Regions from separate parts of the Stenotrophomonas sp. YJH_SMC_46 genome, predicted to be linked through region 2. Evidence: riboswitches for the same ligand, from Rfam matches in the RefSeq annotation. Region 2 holds a riboswitch; the other holds the start of a gene.
What was found. Region 2 has a riboswitch for glycine ahead of AC5P8C_RS06865 (trimeric intracellular cation channel family protein). Riboswitches for the same ligand answer to the same signal wherever they lie in the genome.
Positions count from the first base shown of each region.

Region 1: it holds a riboswitch for glycine, as region 2 does, so the genes downstream of both, gcvP (aminomethyl-transferring glycine dehydrogenase) here and AC5P8C_RS06865 (trimeric intracellular cation channel family protein) in region 2, are expected to answer to the same signal.

Region 1 covers NZ_JCAFTO010000007.1:25,429-35,963, forward strand. The annotation lists gene AC5P8C_RS19105 (phosphoethanolamine transferase) at 1-731, shown strand, start outside; gene AC5P8C_RS19110 (M2 family metallopeptidase) at 1,316-3,280, shown strand; gene AC5P8C_RS19115 (hypothetical protein) at 3,395-3,787, opposite strand; gene AC5P8C_RS19120 (siderophore-interacting protein) at 3,871-4,767, opposite strand; gene AC5P8C_RS19125 (multidrug effflux MFS transporter) at 4,909-6,135, opposite strand; glycine riboswitch at 6,434-6,536, shown strand; gene gcvP (aminomethyl-transferring glycine dehydrogenase) at 6,599-9,466, shown strand; gene AC5P8C_RS19135 (VOC family protein) at 9,559-9,969, opposite strand; gene AC5P8C_RS19140 (amino acid permease) at 10,112-10,535, opposite strand, start outside.
Region 2 covers NZ_JCAFTO010000002.1:394,972-405,506, reverse strand. The annotation lists gene AC5P8C_RS06890 (glutathione S-transferase family protein) at 74-694, opposite strand; gene AC5P8C_RS06885 (NYN domain-containing protein) at 807-1,586, opposite strand; gene AC5P8C_RS06880 (NAD(P)/FAD-dependent oxidoreductase) at 1,710-2,990, shown strand; gene AC5P8C_RS06875 (hypothetical protein) at 3,072-3,524, opposite strand; gene AC5P8C_RS06870 (GIY-YIG nuclease family protein) at 3,706-3,981, opposite strand; glycine riboswitch at 4,022-4,111, shown strand; glycine riboswitch at 4,125-4,228, shown strand; gene AC5P8C_RS06865 (trimeric intracellular cation channel family protein) at 4,313-4,930, shown strand; gene AC5P8C_RS06860 (DUF5076 domain-containing protein) at 5,016-5,327, opposite strand; gene AC5P8C_RS06855 (3-deoxy-7-phosphoheptulonate synthase) at 5,599-6,672, opposite strand; gene AC5P8C_RS06850 (hypothetical protein) at 6,931-7,191, opposite strand; gene AC5P8C_RS06845 (DUF6616 family protein) at 7,297-7,635, opposite strand; gene AC5P8C_RS06840 (DNA alkylation repair protein) at 7,683-8,423, opposite strand; gene AC5P8C_RS06835 (MarR family winged helix-turn-helix transcriptional regulator) at 8,420-8,920, opposite strand; gene groL (chaperonin GroEL) at 9,119-10,535, opposite strand, start outside.

The sequences.
Region 1 (10,535 bases), on a different contig from region 2:
AAAAGAAGATCCGTGCGCACCAGTCGCTGCTGCACGTCCTGGACCGCGCCGGCATCGTGCCGTTGTGGCGTGACAACCAGTCCGGCTGCAAGGGCGTGTGCGAAGGCCTGGACTTCCAGTCGCTGTCCGATGCCACCACGCCGGGCCTGTGCGCCGATGGCCGCTGCATGGATGAGATCCTGCTGCAGGACCTGGCCACCCAGGTGCGGGCCAGGCCCGGCGACCGGGTGGTGGTGCTGCACCAGCTGGGCAACCATGGCCCTGCGTACTTCGAGCGTTATCCGGCCGCCTTTGCCCGCTTCAAGCCAACCTGCGACACCCGTGACATCGGCCGCTGCTCGCGCGAAGAGATCACCAACAGCTACGACAATGCCGTGCTGTACACCGATCACTTCCTGAGCAAGACCATCGGCACGCTGCAGGGCATGCAGGACTACGACACGGCGATGATCTACCTGTCCGACCATGGCGAGTCGCTGGGCGAAAAAGGCCTGTTCCTGCACGGCGTGCCCTACGCCATCGCCCCGGCCGAGCAGACCCGGGTACCGATGACGATGTGGTTCTCGCCGGGCTTCGCGAGCAGCCGCGGGTTGGACCTGCAATGCGTGCGCAAGCGCTCGACGGCATATACCGACCATGACAACCTGTTCCCGTCGGTGCTGGGCCTGATGCAGGTGAAGACCTCGCTATACGAGCGCGACCGCGACGTGTTCGCCAACTGCGAGAGTTGAGGGTTTGTCGGCAGGGCTGCGCCCTGCACCCGCCGAGGCCACTGCACAAGCAACGGCAACAGCAGAAGCAGGCGATTCGTGGCTTGGCGGGGCGGTGTCGGAATGCGGGGACGCCGCAAGTACGTCCATGTAGGCTTGGCAGCCGCATCCATGCGGCTGACACCCCGCACTCCGACACCGCTCCACCTCTGACAGATTGTCCCGATCTGGTAGATCCACGCCATGCGTGGATGAATTTCCATCGGAATCGAATAGTCGAATTGAATTCGAAAAGCATCCACGCATGGCGTGGATCAATGACAGGTCGCGGAAATCTGTCGAAGGCGGGGTGGGTCCGGTTGCGGGGGCGTGAGCGCCATGGATGGCGCGACCGAGCCTCCATGGACGGATTTACGGCGCCCCCCGCAACCGGACCCGCCCCGCCCCGCCAAACCACGGATAGTCCGCTGTTGCTGTTGCTTCGGCTTTGCCGTTGCTTGAAAGCCTCTGCGGGTGCCGGGCGCGGCCCGGCCGACTTCCGCCACTTGCGGTGGCAGCGACGGCCCACTAGCCTTCGGCCGTCGTTCACCACCCAAGGACCGCCCGTGAAACACCGTCATCTCCTGCTGGCCTCGGCAATCGCCGCCGCCACGCTGGCCCTGGCCGCCTGCAAGAAGGAAGCTGCTCCAGGCACCGATACCGCCAGCAGCAGCGCCCCGGCCGGCGAAACCGCCGACCAGTTCGTGGCCCGCATCAATGCCGAGTTCAAGGCCGCCTACCCGGAGATGACCTCGGCGCAATGGCTGTCCTCCACCTACATCAACAGTGATTCCGAACGCATCGCAGCCAAAGCCAACGAACGCTCGTTGACCCAGCTCAACAGCTGGATCGAACAGGCCGCCAAGTTCGACGGCAAGCCGATGAGCGAGGACAGCAAGCGCGCGATCCACCTGCTGAAGCTGATGTCCTCGATGCCGGCGCCGCGCGACCCGGCCAAACTGGCCGAGCTGACCCAGATCGCCACCCGCATGGAAGGCAGCTATGGCGCCGGCAAGTACTGCACCGATGCCAACGACCCGAACTCCTGCCGGCAGCTGGGCGAGCTGGAGCAGGTGCTGGCACGCAGCCGCGACTACGACAAGCAGCTCGACGCCTGGCAGGGCTGGCACAGCACCACCAAGAACATGCGCGGCGACTATCAGAAGTTCGTCGGCCTGGTGAACGAAGGCGCCAAGGGCATGGGCTTCACCGATGCCGGCCAGATGTGGCGCAGCGGCTATGACATGCCGCCGGAGCAGATCGGCCCGGAAACCGATCGCCTGTGGGAACAGGTCAAGCCGATGTACGAACAGCTGCACTGCTATGCGCGCGCCAAGCTGGACAAGACCTACGGCAAGGACAAGGCCGAAGTGGGCAATGGCCTGATCGCCGCGCACCTGCTGGGCAACATGTGGCAGCAGGACTGGTCCAACCTGTGGGACCAGCTGGAACCATACCCGGGTGCCGGCAGCCTGGACATCACCGCTGCACTGGAAAAGCAGTACCAGACCAACCTGAGCGCGGCGCTGGCCAAGGCCGGCAAGGACGCCAGTGTGGCGGCCCAGTACAAGGCGCAGCGCGAAGCCGAACTGCGCACCGCCAAGCAGATGACCGAGCGCGCGCAGGACTTCTACGTGTCGCTGGGCATGCCGTCACTGCCGCAGTCGTATTGGGAAAAAACCCAGTTCATCAAGCCTGACGACCGCGACGTGGTCTGCCACGCCAGCGCCTGGGACATGAACATGGAAGGCGACGTGCGCACAAAGATGTGCATCAAGCCGAACGAAGAGAATTTCACCACCATCTACCACGAGCTGGGCCACATCTATTACGACCTGGCCTACAACCCGCTGCCGCCGCTGTTCCAGGGCGGTGCCAACGACGGCTTCCATGAAGCGATCGGCGACACCATCGTGCTGGCGATGACGCCCAAGTACCTCAGCTCGATCGGCCTGGTCGACGCGCCGACCGAAAGCCGCGAGGCGGTCATCAACAACCAGATGCGCATGGCGCTGTCGGGCGTGTCGTTCCTGCCATTCGGACTGATGATCGACCGCTGGCGCTGGGGCGTGTTCGATGGCTCGATCACCGCCGACAACTACAACAAGGCATGGTGGGACCTGAAGGCCAAGTACCAGGGCGTGGCCCCGGCCAGCAGCCGTGGCGAAGAATTCTTCGATCCGGGCGCGAAGTATCACGTGCCGGGCAACACCCCGTACACCCGTTACTTCCTGGCGCGCATCCTGCAGTTCCAGTTCTACAAGGGCCTGTGCGACGCCTCGGGGTACAAGGGCCCGCTGCATGAGTGCACCTTCTACGGCAACAAGGAAGCCGGCCAGAAGTACTGGGCGATGCTGAGCAAGGGTGCCAGCCAGCCGTGGCAGGCCACGCTGAAGGAGCTGACCGGCACCGACAAGCTCGATGCCGGCCCGATGATCGAGTACTTCACACCGGTCAACGAGTGGCTGAAGCAGCAGAACGAAGGCCAGATGTGCGGCTGGCAGACCAACGCGGCCCCGGCGGCGAAATGAGAAAAGGGGCGGGTCCGCGAGGATCCGCCCCTGATGTAGCGCCGGGCCATGCCCGGCGGCTCTTCATCGCACCGCTGCGCTCGCCGGGCATGGCCCGGCGCTACCCACGGCGGATCAGCTGTTCTTCTTCGCTGCCATCGCCGCGGCCAGCTCGGCCTTGAACTCCTCGAAGGTCTGGCCCTTCTCTTTCGCTTCGGCGTACGCGGCGTCGCGCAGCGCGTCGGAGTACATCAGGCGCACCGGCGTGCCATTGCGTTCGTGCAGCTCACCGGCCTGCATGATCAGCGCCAGCACCTGCGCAGCGCTCTCGCTGTGGCCGGCGATGCGGCCATCCATGCCCAGCACCCATTCGCCATCGCGGCGAACGACACCGGCCAGCAGGGTGCGCTGCGCGTCGCGCAGTTCGGCATGCGGCTCCACCGGCGACGCCTGCGCGGCGGCCTTGTTGGCGGCCTGTTTTTCCTGGCGACGGCGCTGGTCGCGGCGGGTCTTGGAGCTGGTGGACATGGTGCGGTACCGCTGCGAAGGGGGGCGCAAGGATAGCGCACCCCGCCCGCAGCGCTGCTTCACGCGTGCTCGATCCAGCACGGTCAGTCCAGCACCTTGCCGTGCCGCCAGTAGCCCATGAAGGTGATCGCGCGGCGGTCCAGCCCGCAGTCGCGGACCAGGTGGCGACGGATCGCCATTACCGCCGCCGCCTCGCCTGCCACCCAGGCATACAGCGGTCCGGCCACGCGGGTATCGGCCTGCTCCCAGAGGATCTGCGTATCGACGTCGATCTCATCCGGCGCATCGCCGGCAGCCGCGCCCGGGGCCGCTGCCAACCGCGCCTGGACCGCCTGCAGCAACGGCTGTCCGTAGGCGGCCCGCCCGCGCGGCAGCCAGACCAGCTCGGCGCTGGAGGGCGCCTTCAGGTGCACGGCATCACCGGCCTGCGCCACCTCCAGCAGCGCCAGCGTGCGCGGCGGATCGACCATGGCCGCCAGTTCCTCGAGGATGCCGGCCACCGCCGGCAGCGCGGTTTCATCCGCCACCAGCAGCACCTGGCCGACTCCCATCGGCGGTTTCCATTCCCAGCCTTCGCTGCTGTCGGCACAGTCGGCATCGGGGGCCAGCAGCACTACGCGGTCGCCCGGTCGCGCGTGGATGGCCCAGCGCGAGGCCGGCCCGGTCTCGCCATGAAGCACGAAATCAACGTCGACCTCGCCCTGCTCGGCGCGCAGGTGGCGGATGGTGTAGGTGCGCATGGGCGGACGCTGGTCGTCCGGCAGCGCCCGGTAGCGCGGGTACCAGTCCTCGCCGCTGGGCACCGGCGGCACGTCCTGGCCGGGCAAGGGGAAGAACACCTTGATGCGCTGGTCCGGGCCTTCGGTCTTCATCCGCGCCACGTCGGCACCGGTGAATACCATGCGGTCCAGGGAAGGAGAAAGAACGCGGCGCTCCTTCAGCGCCACCTCGAACAGGCGGTAGGTCTGCTGCGCAGCCATGGGGGAACCTCATGCAACGACATCGGATCGGCTGGCTGTCGTGCATCCACGCACCGGCTGGCTGGAGTCCCCAGCCTAGTCCGGTCGTTCCTCGCCGCAAGCGTTACGGGCATCGCGGCGTGCCCTACCCCTGCGCGCTGCTCAATCGCCCGTGCAGGCTGCCTGCGCCGCGCGCTCAAGCCGGTGCTCCCAGTACCAGAACACGAAGCCGGCGCCAAAGAACGCGGCCTGGCCCAGCGCCAGGTGCAGCGGGCTGGCACTGAGCAACGGCGACACCACGCCGGCCACCACGGTGCTGATCATCAGCTGCACGAAGGCCTGCAGCGACGACGCCAGGCCGCGCTGGTGCGGATACATGTCCAGCACCGCCAGCGCCAGGATCGGGAAGATCAGCGCCATGCCCATGCCGCCCAGGAAGATCGGCAGCACTGCCCACGGCAACACGAACTGCGGCGACAGCGCCACGTAGCCGACATTCAGCAGCGCCGACAGCGCGCACAGGCTGAAACCGATGGCGACCTGGCGGGTGGGCGTGGTGTGCCCGGCCATGCGCCCGGACAGGAACGAGCCGGTGGTCATGCCGCCGATGGTGGGGATGAACAACCAGGCGAAACCGCCCTCGCCCAGGTGCAGGTGCTGCATCACGAACACCGGCGCCGACGAGATGTACAGGAAGATGCCACCGAAGCCGATGCTGCCGGCCAGCGCCAGGCGCAGGAAGCGCGGGTTGAAACCGATGCGCACGTAATCGCGCATCAACGCGTGCGGCGACAACGGCACGCGCGCTTCGACCGGATGGGTCTCCGGCAGGTAGCGTGCAGTGGCTGCCAGCAGGACCAGCGCGAACACCACCAGGAACCAGAAAATCAGCGGCCAGCCGGCGCCACTGAGCAGGATCCAGCCACCGATGATCGGCGCGATGGCCGGGGCGATGCCGAACAGCATCGACACCTGGCTCATCAGGCGCTGCGCGTCGTGGCCATGGTAGAGATCGCGGATCACCGCGCGGCCGACGATCATGCCGACACCCGCCGACAGGCCCTGCAGCGCGCGGAACGCCAGCAGCGTGGCCAGATCGGTGGACAGCGCACAGCCGACCGAGGCGCCGACGAACACCACCAGGCCACCGAGGATCACCCGCTTGCGCCCCCACGCATCGGACAGCGGGCCATGCGCCAGGCTCATCAGGCCATAGAACAGCAGGTACACGCTGATGGTCTGCTGCACCGCCACCTCGTCCACCGACAGGCGCTGCGCCAGCTGCGGGAACGCGGGGAAGATGGTGTCGATCGAGAACGGGCCGAACATGGCCAGGCCGGCAAGCAGCAGGGCCATGCGGCGGGTGGAGGGAGCAACAGCGGCTGTCATGGGAAAGGCGTCCGGCAGGGCCATGCGCGGCACGCACGGCGGGCGCCGGTCCCCGTCTGCAGGGAGGGCGCCAGATGAATTCAGGTATCCGCCCATCATAGGTGGGGATTGCGCCCGATGCCATGCAGCGGTGCACAGAACGCATGGCCGGGCCATCGGCCATTCAGCCGCGGGGCCGTGCCGGGAGGCGGCCAGCGGGCCCGCAACGGGCTATAATCCGCGGGCAACACGGTGGGAGAAGCGGAACACCGCTGCCGAAGGCGCAACGCCCGTAATCGCTCAGGCCCGATACCACCCGTAACAGAACTCTGGAGAGACCGGTTCGATCCGGCGCCGAAGGGGCACGAAGCTGCGGTTTTCCGCGCTTCCAAACTCTCAGGCAAAAGGACAGAGGGGCGCCCCGCAGACCGCCGACCGGCGGCTTGTGCCCGTGCGTGTGCCCTTTCCTGACGGATCCTTCGCCATGTCCCAGAACACCCCTTCCCTGCGTGAGCTCGAGCACCACAATGCGTTCGTCGAGCGTCACATCGGCCCCAACGATGCCGAGATCGCGCAGATGCTCGACGTCGTCGGCCACGCGTCGCTGGATGCGATGACCGATGCCATCGTGCCGGCCAAGATCAAGTCGCCGGCGCCGCTGGCGCTGCCGGAGTCGATGACCGAAGTGCAGGCACTGGCGAAGATCCGCGCGATCGCCGACAAGAACACCGTGCTGCGCAGCTTCATCGGCCAGGGCTACTACGGTACCCACACGCCGAACGTGATCCTGCGCAACATCCTGGAAAACCCGGCCTGGTACACCGCCTACACCCCGTACCAGGCGGAAATCTCGCAGGGCCGCATGGAAGCGCTGATCAACTTCCAGACCCTGTGCGCCGACCTGACCGGTATGGAGATCGCCAACGCCTCGCTGCTGGACGAAGCCACTGCCGCCGCCGAAGCGATGACCCTGGCCAAGCGTTCGGCCAAGTCGAAGTCGGACACCTTCTTCGTGCACGATGCCGTGCACCCGCAGACCCTGGAACTGCTGCGCACCCGCGCCGAGCCCATGGGCATCGTGCTGCGCGTCGGCACCCCGGCCGAGGCACTGGAAGCAGAAGCCTTCGGCCTGCTGCTGCAGTACCCGGACACCTTCGGCCAGGTCGGTGACTACAAGGCGCTGGTCGATGCCGTGCACGCACGCGGCGGCCTGGTGGCCGTGGCCACCGACCTGCTGGCCCTGACCCTGCTGGCTGCCCCGGGCGAATGGGGCGCGGACATCGTGGTCGGCAACAGCCAGCGTTTCGGCGTGCCGTTCGGCTTCGGTGGCCCGCACGCCGCCTTCATGGCCTGCCGTGACGCCTACAAGCGCTCGATGCCGGGCCGCCTGATCGGCGTTTCGGTCGATGCCCAGGGCAACCCGGCATACCGACTGACCCTGCAGACCCGTGAGCAGCACATCCGCCGCGAGAAGGCCACCTCCAACATCTGTACCGCACAGGTGCTGCTGGCAGTGATGGCCTCGATGTATGCGGTCTACCATGGCCCGGAAGGCCTGACCCGCATCGCCCGCCGCACCCACCGCCTGGCCGCCATCCTGGCTGCGGCACTGCGCAACGCCGGCGTACAGGTCGGTGGCGACTTCTTCGACACCCTGCACGTCACCGGCGTGCACGCCGATGAGATCCATGCCAAGGCACGCGCCGCCGGTTACAACCTGCGCGCGATCGACAGCGACTCGGTCGGCATCAGCCTGGACGAGACCGCCACCCGCGCCGACGTGGTCGCGCTGGCCGCCGTGTTCGGCGCGCAGGCCGACATCGATGCGCTGGACGCAAGCACCGCCGACGCGCTGCCGGCCGGCCTGCTGCGCCAGTCTGCGTTCCTGACCCATCCGGTGTTCAACACCCACCACAGCGAGCACGAACTGCTGCGCTACCTGCGTTCGCTGGCCGACAAGGACCTGGCGATGGACCGCACGATGATCCCGCTGGGTTCGTGCACCATGAAGCTCAACGCCACCGCCGAGATGATCCCGGTGACCTGGCCGGAGTTCTCGCAGATCCACCCGCTGGTGCCGGCCGACCAGGCGCTGGGCTACAAGGAACTGATTGATTCGCTGGAAGCGATGCTGGTCGAATGCACCGGCTACGACGCGGTCAGCCTGCAGCCGAACTCCGGCGCACAGGGCGAGTACGCCGGCCTGCTGGCGATCCGCGCCTACCACCGCTCGCGCGGCGAAGGCCACCGCGACATCTGCCTGATCCCGGATTCGGCGCACGGCACCAACCCGGCCTCGGCGCAGATGTGCGGCATGAAGGTGGTGGTCACCAAGACCGATGCCAACGGCAATGTCGATGTGGAAGACATCCGCCTCAACGCCGAGAAGTACAGCGACCGCCTGGCCGCGATCATGATGACCTACCCGTCCACGCACGGCGTGTTCGAGGAAGAGGTGGTCGAGATCTGCGAGATCATCCACAAGCACGGCGGCCAGGTGTACACCGACGGCGCCAACATGAACGCCCTGGTCGGCGTGGCCAAGCCCGGCAAGTGGGGTTCGGACGTTTCGCACCTGAACCTGCACAAGACCTTCTGCATTCCGCACGGCGGTGGCGGCCCGGGCGTTGGCCCGTGCGCGGTCAAGGAACACCTGGCCCCGTTCCTGCCGGGCAAGCTGGGTGACAACGGCCCGGTCGGCATGGTCAGCGCCGCCAGCTTCGGCAGCGCCTCGATCCTGCCGATCAGCTGGATGTACATCGCGATGATGGGCCGCGAAGGCCTGCGCAAGGCCACCCAGGTCGCGCAGCTCAACGCCAACTACATCGCCAAGCGCCTGGCGCCGCACTTCAAGACGCTGTACACCGGCCGCAACGGCCTGGTGGCGCACGAGTGCATCCTCGACGTGCGCCCGCTGGAGAAGACCAGCGGCATCGGCGCCGAGGACGTCGCCAAGCGCCTGATCGACTTCGGATTCCACGCCCCGACCCTGAGCTTCCCGGTGGCCGGCACGCTGATGGTCGAGCCAACCGAGAGCGAGTCGCTGCATGAGCTGGACCGTTTCATCAACGCGATGATCCAGATCCGAGAGGAAATCAGCGCGATCGAAGACGGTCGCCTGGACCGCGAGGACAACCCGCTGAAGAACGCCCCGCACACCGCCACCGCGGTGACCGCCAGCGAGTGGACCCACGCCTATCCGCGCGAACTGGCCGCCTTCCCGCTGGCCAGCCTGAAGCAGAGCAAGTACTGGCCGCCGGTGGCACGCGTCGACAACGTGTACGGTGACAAGAACGTGATGTGCGCCTGCATCCCGGTCGATGCCTACAAGGATGATGAAGTCGAGGCTTGATTCCTCACTGCATCGATAAAGAAAACGGCCCGCGCAAGCGGGCCGTTTTCATGAGGGCGTGTGAACCAAGGTCCACACCCACAATTACCCGATCACGGGTCCGGCATCTGTCCCAGGCTCAACTGCCACGATACGCCGAAGCGGTCCTGCACCCAGCCATAGCGGTTGCTGAAGTCGTAATCACCCACCGGCATCAACCAATGGCCGCCCTCGCCCAGCACGCGTGCCGCACGCTCGAACTGCTCGGCACCGGAGCACTCGACGAACAGCGAGATCGACGGGCTGAAGGTGAAGTCGTGCACATCCAGGCTGTCGAAGCACAGGTAATGGGTGCCACCGAGCAGGAAGATGGCCTGGCGGACCTGTCCGGGTACGCCGGCGCCGGCCCCCTCGGGGTGGCGTTGCAGGGCCAGCAGGCGGAAATCGGCAAAGGCTTCGGCGTACAGGGCCAGCGCGGCCTCGGCCTGGCCGGTGAACATCAGGAAGGGACGGCTGCGCAGCATGCGGTACTCCTGGTCGACGGGCCGCTGGCGGCCCACCTGCGCACAGTGCCACGCGGAGTGTGTGCCTGTTGTAGAGCCGAGCCCATGCTCGGCTGGCGATCGCGCAAACAGCAGCCTCGACCGTAGGGTCGGCTCTACAGAATCACGCCTCGCGCATGCGCCGCGCGATGGCGCTGCCGGCGGCGATCGTGGCGGTCAGCGCCACCATCGACAGGAACTGCAGGCGGGTGTGCGACTCGCTCAGCAGCAGGCCGAAGATCAGCGCCAGGATCGCCAGCGCGCAGCAGGTCAGCCACGGGAAGCCCGCCATGCGGAACGGCAGCCGGGTACCCAGACGATCCGCGCGGCGGCGCAACACCAGTTGTGAGACCAGCGACAGCGTCCACACCAGCAGGCAGGTCGAACCGACGATGTTCAGCAGCACCGGCAGCACCCGGTCCGGGAACAGCAGTTCCATCACCGTGGCGGCGAAACCGAACAGCACGCTGGCCAGCACGGCAATCACCGGCACCTGGCGCGGATCGGTCCAGCCCAGCACGGCCGGGGCTTCGCGGCGCTGCGCCAGT
Region 2 (10,535 bases):
GCACTGCCGAGCATGGCTCGGCACTACCGTAGAGCCGAGCCATGCTCGGCTGCGTTTCAGCACCGGGCAGTGCTTACGTCAGCGGCGACATCACGCCGCGCTGGTAGGCCGGCCGCTCTCGCAGGCGGGCGTACCACTCGGCCAGGTGCGGCAGTTCCGGCCGCTGGATCGGCAGCTCGTACCAGGCGTAGATCAGCGAGCCCAGCGGAATGTCACCCATCGCGAACTTGTCGCCCGACAGCCACGGCTGTTTGGCCAGCGTGGCATCGGCCATCGCCAGGTAATCGCCGGCGCGCACGATCGCGGCATTGATCCGCGATTCGTCCCGGTCGGCCGGGGCGGTGCGCATGATGCCCCAGATCAGGTCGCTGTACAGCGGCGCCATCCGCGAGGTGCTCCAGTCCATCCACTTCTCGGCCTGGGCACGCTCCATCGGGTCTTCGGCGTACAGCGTGCCCAATGCGTAGCGTGCGCTCAGATAGCGCACGATGGCGTTCGATTCCCACAGCGGCAGGCCATGGTCTTCGATCACCGGCACCAGGCTATTGGGATTCATCGCCTGGTACTCCGGCGTCTGCGTGCCGCCGTGGCTGCCACCGACTTCGATGGATTCATACGGCAGGCCGATCTCCTCGGCGCACCACAGCACCTTGCGGACGTTACTGGAATTGCGGCGGCCCCAGATCTTCAACATGCGGGTTTTTCCTTGCTGGCAATGCGAGCGGCAACGATACGCCTGATCGGGTGGGGTGTGTGCGTGCCGGATGCGGGATCTTGCATCCAGCGTTGCCGGCCAGCGGCCGGCACTACCGGTTCTTCTTCGGCAGCGCGCGCACGTAGGATGACTTGCCGTCCTTCTTCAGCTCGAACAGCCCGATCGCTGCCAGCAGATCACTGAGCTTGCCGTAACCGTAGTTGCGCGGATCGAACGACGCCTGGTTGCCGATCTGGCTGCCAACCGGCCCCAGATGCGACCAGCCGTCCTCGCCCTCGGCCGAGGACACCGCGCGGCGCAGCATCTTCACCAGCCGGGTATCGCTGCGCATTTCCGCACCGCTCTTGCGTGGCCGGGCATCGTCGTTGGCCACAGGCTCGTTCGATGCCTGTTCGCTGGACGCCTGTTCGGTATCCGGCACGCTGGCATGGGTCTGGCCCAGTGCTTCCAGGTAGGTGAATTTCGAGCACGCGTTGACGAACGGCTCGGGCGTTTTCTTCTCGCCGAAGCCGTACACCTTCACGCCATCGGTCAGCAGGCGCATCACCATCGGAGTGAAATCGGCATCGCTGGAGACGATGGCGAAGCCATCAAGGTTGCGTGCGTACAGCAGGTCCATGGCATCGATCACCATCGCCATGTCCGAGGCATTCTTGCCCTTGCTGTAGGCAAACTGCTGGATCGGGCGGATCGCATATTCGTGCAGCACCGCTTCCCAGCCCTTCAACCGCGGGCTCTTCCAGTTGCCGTAGGCACGGCGCACGTTGGCCACGCCGTAGCGGGCGACTTCGGCCAGGACCTCGTCGATCTTCGAGGCCGGCGCATTGTCGGCGTCGATCAACAGGGCGATGCGCTTTTCCGGTTCGCTCATGGGCTCCTCACGGGCGGTTGCCTGAACCCGAGTATCGCCGATCCGGGCAGGCGCTGACGTGACAGGTGGCCGCCGTGCGAAGATGCCAGGCGCTTCCCCCGATGCCCCCACTGGAGTGAGTCGATGAGTCGCGAGCGCGTTCCCCACCTGGTCGTTGTCGGCGGCGGTTTTGCCGGTCTCTGGGCCACCCGTGCCCTGGCCCGCGAGCGCATACGCATCACCCTGGTCGACCGCCGCAACCATCACCTGTTCCAGCCGCTGCTGTACCAGGTGGCCACCGCCGGCCTGTCCGCACCGGATATCGCCGCACCGCTGCGCCACATCCTCGGCCACCAGCGCAATGTGGAAGTCCGCCTCGGCGAAGTGGTGGCCATCGACAAGCAGGCGCGGCAGATCCGCATGGCCGATGGCAGCACGCTGGACTACGACAGCCTGCTGCTGGCCACCGGTGCCACCCACGCCTACTTCGGCAACGACCAATGGGCCGATGATGCGCCCGGCCTGAAGACGCTGGACGATGCCATCGCGCTGCGCCGCAAGCTGCTGCTGGCGTTCGAGCGTGCCGAGGCCGAACCGGACCCGGCAAAGAAGGCGGCGTGGCTGAGTTTCGCCGTCGTCGGTGGTGGTCCCACCGGCGTCGAACTGGCCGGCACGCTGGCCGAGATCGCGCGCCACACGCTGCGCAACGAGTTCCGCCACATTGATCCGGCCAGTGCGAAAGTGCGGCTGATCGAGGCCGGGCCGCGCGTGCTGTCCTCGTTCCCGGAAGTGCTTTCGCTGAAGGCGCGCCGGCAGCTGGAAAAGCTGGGCGTGGAAGTGCTGACCGGCACCCCGGTGAGCGACATCGACAGCCAGGGCTTCACGCTCGGTGACCAGTTCGTGCCGGCACGCACGGTGGTGTGGGCCGCCGGTGTGGCCGCTTCACCGCTGGCGCGCACGCTGGAGGTGCCGCTGGACCGCGCCGGGCGCGTGCAGGTGCAACCCGACCTCACCCTGTCTGGCCACCCGGAACTGTTCGTGGCTGGCGATCTGGCCGCGCTGAACCAGGCCAATGGCAAGCCGGTGCCCGGCGTTGCCCCTGCCGCCAAGCAGATGGGCAAGTACGTGGCCGAGGTGATCCGCGCGCGCCTGCACGGCAAGCCCGAACCCGGCCCGTTCAAGTACGCGGACTACGGCAACCTGGCCACCATCGGCCGCATGGCCGCGATCGTGCACCTGGGCCGACTGCAGCTGTCGGGCGTGCTGGCGTGGTGGTTCTGGCTGGCCGCGCACGTGTTCTTCCTGATCGGCTTCCGCAACCGCATCGTGGTGCTGCTGAACTGGGCCGTGGCGTACTGGAGCTACCAGCGCAGCGCGCGCATCATCTTCGGTGATGACCGCGACGACCGGCGGCCGAAGCGGTAGGGCTGCACGCAGCGGGGTCGGATCCCTTTCCGCAGGAAAGGACTCTGACCCCGTCAACACCCTCCACGCATGGCGTCGGATCTACCGGTTCATCGGGGCACCGGACACCCACCGTTTCGCCCCGGTCCGGCAGAAGTCCTCCTTCCTCGCGGTGTCGGCAATCTGCGCGGTACTCCAATGCCGGGTGATCCAGATCGTCAATGCGGTACTACTGAGATGCCAGCGCAGCATGCCGCGCTGCGGTTGCCGCCACAGGTGGCGCCGGGCAATCCAGAAGGCCTCACGCTCAACTTCAGGCACCTTCTTCATCACGTCCTTGTCGAAGAACTGGGCGGTGAAGCGCCAGGGGTTCATCGCGTGGTATCCCTCCCGTGGCTCACTGCTGCACGCAGCCACACCACTGGGCACACGGTCGGCCGGCTTCGGCCGACCGCCTGCCAATGCCAGCCCGAGCAGGTACAGCAGGCCAGGCAACAGCGCGATGCCGGCGACCAGCACGACGACGGAGATCCATGCTTTGCCGGCGGCGCGCATCGTTCACGGCGCCTTCGGTTTCGGGTACCACAGCGACGACAATGACCGACGGTCGTGCTGAAAAGCAAAGGTGGACATCCGGGTCTCCAGCGCTTGGCGCGGAGCGATCATCGCATGGCCCGGCAGCCCATCCACGCATGGCGTGAATCTACAGAACCCGGAGCCGAGCGTGGGCTCGGCTCTACAGAAGCGCAGGATCCGGGGCCTGCAGCCAGGCCAGCTTGCGTTCGCGCGGCTGCTGCTTGAGCTGCCATTCGGCCCGTGACGCGGCGGCCCGGTCCGGGTACTGGCGCACGGCCAGCACGCGCAGCGGCGGGCGGGCCCGGGTGTAGCGCGCGCCCTTGCCGGCCTGGTGGGCGGCGAAACGCGCATCCACATCTGTGCTGATGCCCGCGTAGTAGCTCCCGTCGCGGCATTCGAGCAGATACAGGAACCAGGGGCGGAGGGACGGGGCCATGCCCGGATTATGCCGTGCTGCACTGCAGCGGATATACTGGCGCCCGAATGCAGGAGAGAGGCGCCGCGCTGGCGCCCGCCGAAGGCGCAGGCTCCCATGATCGCTCAGGCCGGTGGGCTGGAATCCCACCAACCATGCATTCGACTCGCCGAGCTGGAGAGAGGTCACCGGGCACGCCCGGGACGATCCGCCGAAGGGGCACGCGGCCTACGCCGCTGAACTCTCAGGCAAAAGGACAGCGGGAGCGGCACCGGTCATCGTCATCCCGTCATTGCGCAGGCAGTGGCGGTAGTCGCGCATGGCCGGCCCCACCGCGCCCGGAGCCTGTCCCATGCTGCTGTCCATCATCTACCTGATTGCCATTTCCGCCGAGGCCATGACTGGCGCACTGTCCGCAGGCCGCCGCCGCATGGACCTGTTCGGCGTGGTCATGATCGCCTGCGTCACCGCCCTCGGCGGCGGATCACTGCGCGACATCCTGCTCGGCCACTATCCGCTGGGCTGGGTGAAGCATCCCGAGTACCTGGGCTTCACCGTATGCGCGGCGCTGATCGCCACCTGGGTGGCACGTTGGATGCACCACTTCCGCCGCACCTTCCTGGTACTCGACGGCCTGGGCCTGATCGCCTTCACCCTGATCGGCTGCTCGATCGCGCGCGAAGCCGGCCATGCGATGCCGATCGTGCTGATCGCCGGCATGCTGACCGGCGCGTTCGGCGGCGTGCTGCGCGACATCCTCTGCAACGAGGTACCACTCATCTTCCAGAAGGAGCTGTACGCGATCATCGCGCTGCTGACCGGCGCGGCCTACCTGTTGCTGCTGCACTGGGGCGTGGCCGACGCCACCGCGATCCTGTGCTGCCTCGGCGGCGGCTTCGCGCTGCGCCTGCTGGCGATCCACTACCGCTGGGAAATGCCGAAATTCGTGTACCACGACGAAGTGCATTGAAGTTCGCGTTCTCCACGTCGCCCAGCGCTTGTTGCCGTGTTGCGTTGGGACGCTGTCTCCAGCGCCGCGGCGCCCATCTGGTCCCTCAGTGGCGGACCACGAATCCCCCCGAGCGCCCACTGGACGGCGCCCGCAGCTCTTCATCGAATGCATCCTTGATCGCGTTGATCGCCGCGCCGCGCTCCATCCCGCCACTCACGACCAGAGCATCTGCGACATGCTGGGCGACGTCTGCCAGGATGCGTCCCCACGCATGCTCCTCTCGAATGCCAGGACGATCGCCATACAGGCCAACGTTCAGCGAAGCATGCAATCCCCGTTCGGCAATCCACACGCGGATCATCTCGATGGAATCCTCATCGCGCTGTGCGGCTTCTGGAATGATCAGTTCTTTCATGGCTGCGGCCACCAAACAGGAAGTGGCATTGTGACGTGACCTGGAGCGTACGTGGAGCGGATCTTCTACAAAGCCCCGCGCTTCGCGGGCTCGACGCTACATGAAGGCCCCATCCATCGTTCTCACCACCCCGGCGATGTACCTGGCGCTGTCGCTCATGCGCAGCGCCAGGCGCATCGCCGGTGCAGATGGGCCGGTCTCCAACTCCGACCGGCCCTGATCGCGGCCGCACCCCCGCAGGCGCTGGCCGCCATCCACACACGTGCCGCACTCAAGCGGCTTCGGACACCTTTACGTCGCGACGGGCACGCACGGCCGCAGCCAGTCGCTCCAGCACCGTCACCGTGGTATCCCAGTCGATGCAGCCATCGGTGATGCTCTGGCCGTAGACCAGCGGCTGGCCTTCCACCAGTTCCTGGCGGCCACCGACCAGATGGCTCTCGATCATCACACCCACGATGCGCTGTTCGCCGTCTTCCAGCTGAACGGCGATGTCGTCGATCACCTTCGGCTGGTTCTCCGGATTCTTCAGGCTGTTGGCATGGCTGGCGTCGATCATCAGGCGCGCTGGCAGCTTGGCCTTGGCCAGCACCTGGCAGGCCTCGGCAACACTGCCTGCGTCGTAGTTCGGCTGCTTGCCGCCGCGCAGGATCACATGGCAGTCGGGGTTGCCGGTGGTCGACACGATGGCGGTGCCGCCCTGCTTGGTGACCGACAGGAAGTGATGCGGATTGGACGCAGCACCCACCGCGTCAGCGGCGATCTTCACGTTGCCATCGGTGCCATTCTTGAAGCCGACCGGGCACGACAACCCCGAGGCCAACTCGCGATGCACCTGGCTTTCAGTGGTGCGTGCGCCGATCGCGCCCCATGCCACCAGGTCGGCGATGTACTGCGGCGAGATCACGTCAAGGAACTCGACACCGGCCGGCAGGCCCAGCTTGTTGATGTCGCGCAGCAGGCCGCGTGCGATGCGCAGGCCCTTGTCGATCCTGAAGCTGCCGTCCAGGTCCGGATCGTTGATCAGGCCCTTCCAGCCCACCGTGGTGCGCGGCTTCTCGAAGTACACGCGCATGACGATTTCCAGCTCGCCGGCCAGCGCATCGCGCAACGGCTTCAGGCGATGCGCGTACTCGATGGCGGCTTTCGGGTCGTGGATCGAGCACGGGCCAACCACCACCGCCAGACGGTCGTCGCGGCCGTGCAGGATCTGGTGCAGGGCCGCGCGCGAGGCGCTGACGGTGTCGGAGGCTTCGTCATCGCAGGGCAGCATCGCCAGCAGCTGGGCAGGCGGTGTCAGCGGTTCGATGGTGCGGATACGCAGGTCGTCGGTGTGCGGGGGCATTGCGGGAGATCTCCGGAACGTTGGGGGTCCCCAGCGTGGCGGCATGAAAAAAGCCGCCAGGTTCGCTGGCGGCTTTCGGGAATGCGTCTGAAGCTTTCTTCAGGGTGAGCGCAGTCCTTCCTCCGCCAGTGGCTTCGGAAAGTAATACCAGTAAAAACGGGTAGCGGCTGCGTTCATGGGATCTATTGATAGCACAGCTTTTTCGCAGTGCAAAATGTTTCATCCGCAACTGGGACGCTGCCCGAGCGCAGCGGCGGGCTATCGGCTGCCATGCACTTCAACGTCCAGCAGCAGGCCTTCGTGGATATCGGCCCAGCGCTCCAGCACCCGATCCAGCTCCTGCCGGGCCTCGTCCAGCTGCTCGGGGTTGAGCAGGGAGCGTGCGGTGTAGAGGTCGGAGACCAATCGACGCAGGGCCGATTCCGGGATGGCCACCGACGGGTTCTCCTGCCCCGGCAACTGCAATGCCGGGCACTCGCCAAGCGGACCGAACAGCGTGACCTCGAGCTTGCTCTGCATGATCAACGTCCCTGCGGATGGACATGGGCAACGCACTGTTTACCGTGTATCGGTGACAGGCGCATGTGCCGCCCATGCCGGGGATCGCAGGCCGCCGCCGTACCACTAGAGCGCGGCCAGGTCGGCCAGATGCTGGCCCATGCTGTTCACCTCACCGATGGCATGGGTGGTGGTGAAGTAATCATGCCAGCCGGTGGCGGCGATCCCGGCCACCAGCGTGTCGGCCGCTTCGCGGCTGGCGCAGTGCCAGACCGCATAGAACTGCTCGCCGCTGCCATGCGGCACGTCGGTAGCAATGCGGCCCATGGCCAGCGGCCTGATGCTTTCCGGGTCGAAACGCTGCATGCCCTCGCCGATGCGGGCGAAGAAGGCGGTGCGTTGTCCGGGCGAGAGCGCCGTCCAGGCGGGGGTGGCGGTGTAGAGCTCGATGAAGGTGTGGGGCATTGCGGTTCTTCCTTGAGGTTCATGGGATTGCCGGCCAGCGGCCGCCATTACCGCAGTGATCGCATGGCGCGTTTGCGGATGTAGGCGTTGGCATCGCTGTGGTGCTCGCGTTGCCAACGTGCGCACAGCCCACGCAGCCATTGCGGCTGCGTCTTGCCGGCATCGTTGAGCCAATTGCCGACGGAGTCCTGCACATAGCGCTCGGGGTCGTCGGCCAGCGCGTCCAGCAACGGCATTGCGTGTTGGGGCTGCTGCTTGAACAGCGCGATATGCGTAGCCCAGACGCCCCGGGGACGCAGCGCCTCGCAGGCGAAACGGCGCAGGTACGGCGATACTTCCTGCGTCCACGGTTGCAGGTACCCAAGCGCCTGCAGCGGTGCAGCAACGATGTCCGCGCGCAGTGCCAGCCAGGCCCATTCGCGCACGCCGAAGTGCGGGTCATCGGCCAGCGTTCGTATCGCCTGCAGCTTCCCTGCCAGGGGCGTGCCGGCGTCACTGCCGATCAGGTAGCAGGCCCAGCCACGCACCGTATCGGAGGCGTGGCCCCGCCACTGCGCGGGATCGCCCTGTCCGCTGTCGCGCAGCAGGCGGGCGGCCAATGCCATGCGCTGGGTGATGCCCTTGCCTGCGGCGTCGCGCATGCGTTGCAGTGCGTCCGGTTCGAGCACAGGTGCCACGACGTGCAGCAGTTCGGCGAAATCCACCGCCAGGCACTCGGCCAGGTGGGTGGCGGCGACGCGACCGGTGCTGAGCGCACGCAGGCGTTCGGCCGCAATGGGCGCGCTCATGCAGCGGATTCCCGCCCGGCATCGGTGTGCTGCCAGACCTTGTGCAGCAACCGTGAAAGCTGCTGCTGTTCGTCGGCCTCCAACCCGTTGAACAGGCCCCCGATCCACTGCGTGTGCTGCTCGAACAGCGCCTCGGCGAGGCGTGTCCCCTGTGCGGTCAACACGATCCGCAGGCGGCGGCCATCTTCGGCATCGCCGTGGCGCTGCAGCAGGCCTTCGCGCTGCAGGCCGTCGAGCAGGCCACTGATGGTGGCGCGGGTCACGCCGGCACGCTCGGCCAGCTCATGCGGCGGCAGCGAGCCACCGGCCCCGTGCAGCAGGAACAACACGATGAAGCGGCCTTCGCTGAGGCCATGCGGTGCCAGCCGTGCGGCACAGTCGTGGTCGATGGCGGCAGACAGTGACAGCAGTTGGAAGCACAGGCGCAGCTGGGCCAGGTTTACCTCGCCGCGGCGCGCAGCTTCCTTGAGCAGAGCGGTGTGTTTTGCTTCCAGCATGCCGGCCACCATGTGATTAGGCGCCTAATCATAATCGATTTTCGCCCATGGAACCACGCTGTGCGGAGCATGCGGGGCCGGGTCCGGCCAAGCCCGCGCATCGCCCAAAAAGAAAAACCCCGCCTTGCGGCAGGGTTCTTCTCTACAACGGGAAGGTATGCCGACCCAGGGCCGGCATCCCAATGCCAGGGCGAGGACTTAGAAGTCCATGCCGCCCATGCCACCCATGCCGCCCATGCCACCGGCGCCGCCCATGGCCGGCTCGTCCTTCTTCGGAGCTTCGGCCACCATGGCTTCGGTGGTGATCATCAGGCCAGCGATCGAGGCGGCGTTCTGCAGCGCCGAACGGGTCACCTTGGTCGGGTCCAGGATGCCGAACTGCAGCATGTCGCCGAACTCGCCGGTGGCCGCGTTGTAGCCGAAGCTGCCGGTGCCTTCCTTGACCTTGTTGATGATGACCGACGGCTCGTCACCGGCGTTGGCAACGATCTCGCGCAGCGGGGCTTCCATCGCACGCAGGGCAATCTGGATGCCGTGGTTCTGGTCTTCGTTGGCGCCCTTCAGACCGGCCAGCGCGGTGATCGCGCGGACCAGGGCAACACCGCCGCCCGGGACCACGCCTTCTTCAACGGCTGCACGGGTGGCGTGCAGGGCGTCGTCGACGCGGTCCTTCTTTTCCTTCATCTCGATTTCGGTCGAGGCGCCGACCTTGATCACGGCAACACCGCCGGCCAGCTTGGCCACGCGTTCCTGCAGCTTCTCGCGGTCGTAATCGGAGGAGGTGTCCTGGATCTGGGTCTTGATCTGCGCCACGCGTGCATCAACGTTGGCCTTGTCGCCGACGCCGTCGATGATGGTGGTGTTCTCCTTGGAGACCTGCACCTTCTTGGCGCGGCCCAGGTCCTTGATGGTGGCCTTTTCCAGCGACAGGCCGACTTCTTCGGAGATCACGGTGCCGCCGGTCAGCACGGCCATGTCTTCCAGCATCGCCTTGCGACGGTCGCCGAAGCCCGGGGCCTTGACGGCCACGACCTTGACGATGCCACGGATGGTGTTGACCACCAGGGTCGCCAGCGCTTCGCCTTCGACTTCCTCGGCCACGATCAGCAGCGGCTTGCCGGCCTTGGCGACGCCTTCCAGCACCGGCAGCAGGTCACGGACGTTGGAGATCTTCTTGTCGTGCAGCAGGATGAACGGGTCATCCAGGTCAGCGGTCTGCGACTGCTGGTTGTTGATGAAGTACGGCGACAGGTAGCCGCGGTCGAACTGCATGCCCTTGACCACGTCCAGCTCGTTGTCCAGGCCCGAGCCTTCTTCAACGGTGATGACGCCTTCCTTGCCGACTTCCTTCATCGCGTCAGCGATGATCTGGCCGATCGACTCGTCCGAGTTGGCCGAGATGGTACCGACCTGGGCAATCGCCTTGTCGTCGGCGGTCGGCTTGGAGATGTTCTTCAGCTCGGCGACGGCGGCCGACACGGCCTTGTCGATACCGCGCTTGAGGTCCATCGGGTTCATGCCGGCGGCCACGGCCTTGGCACCTTCGCGGATCAGGGCCTGGGCCAGCACGGTGGCGGTGGTGGTGCCGTCGCCGGCGTCGTCGTTGGTGCGCGAA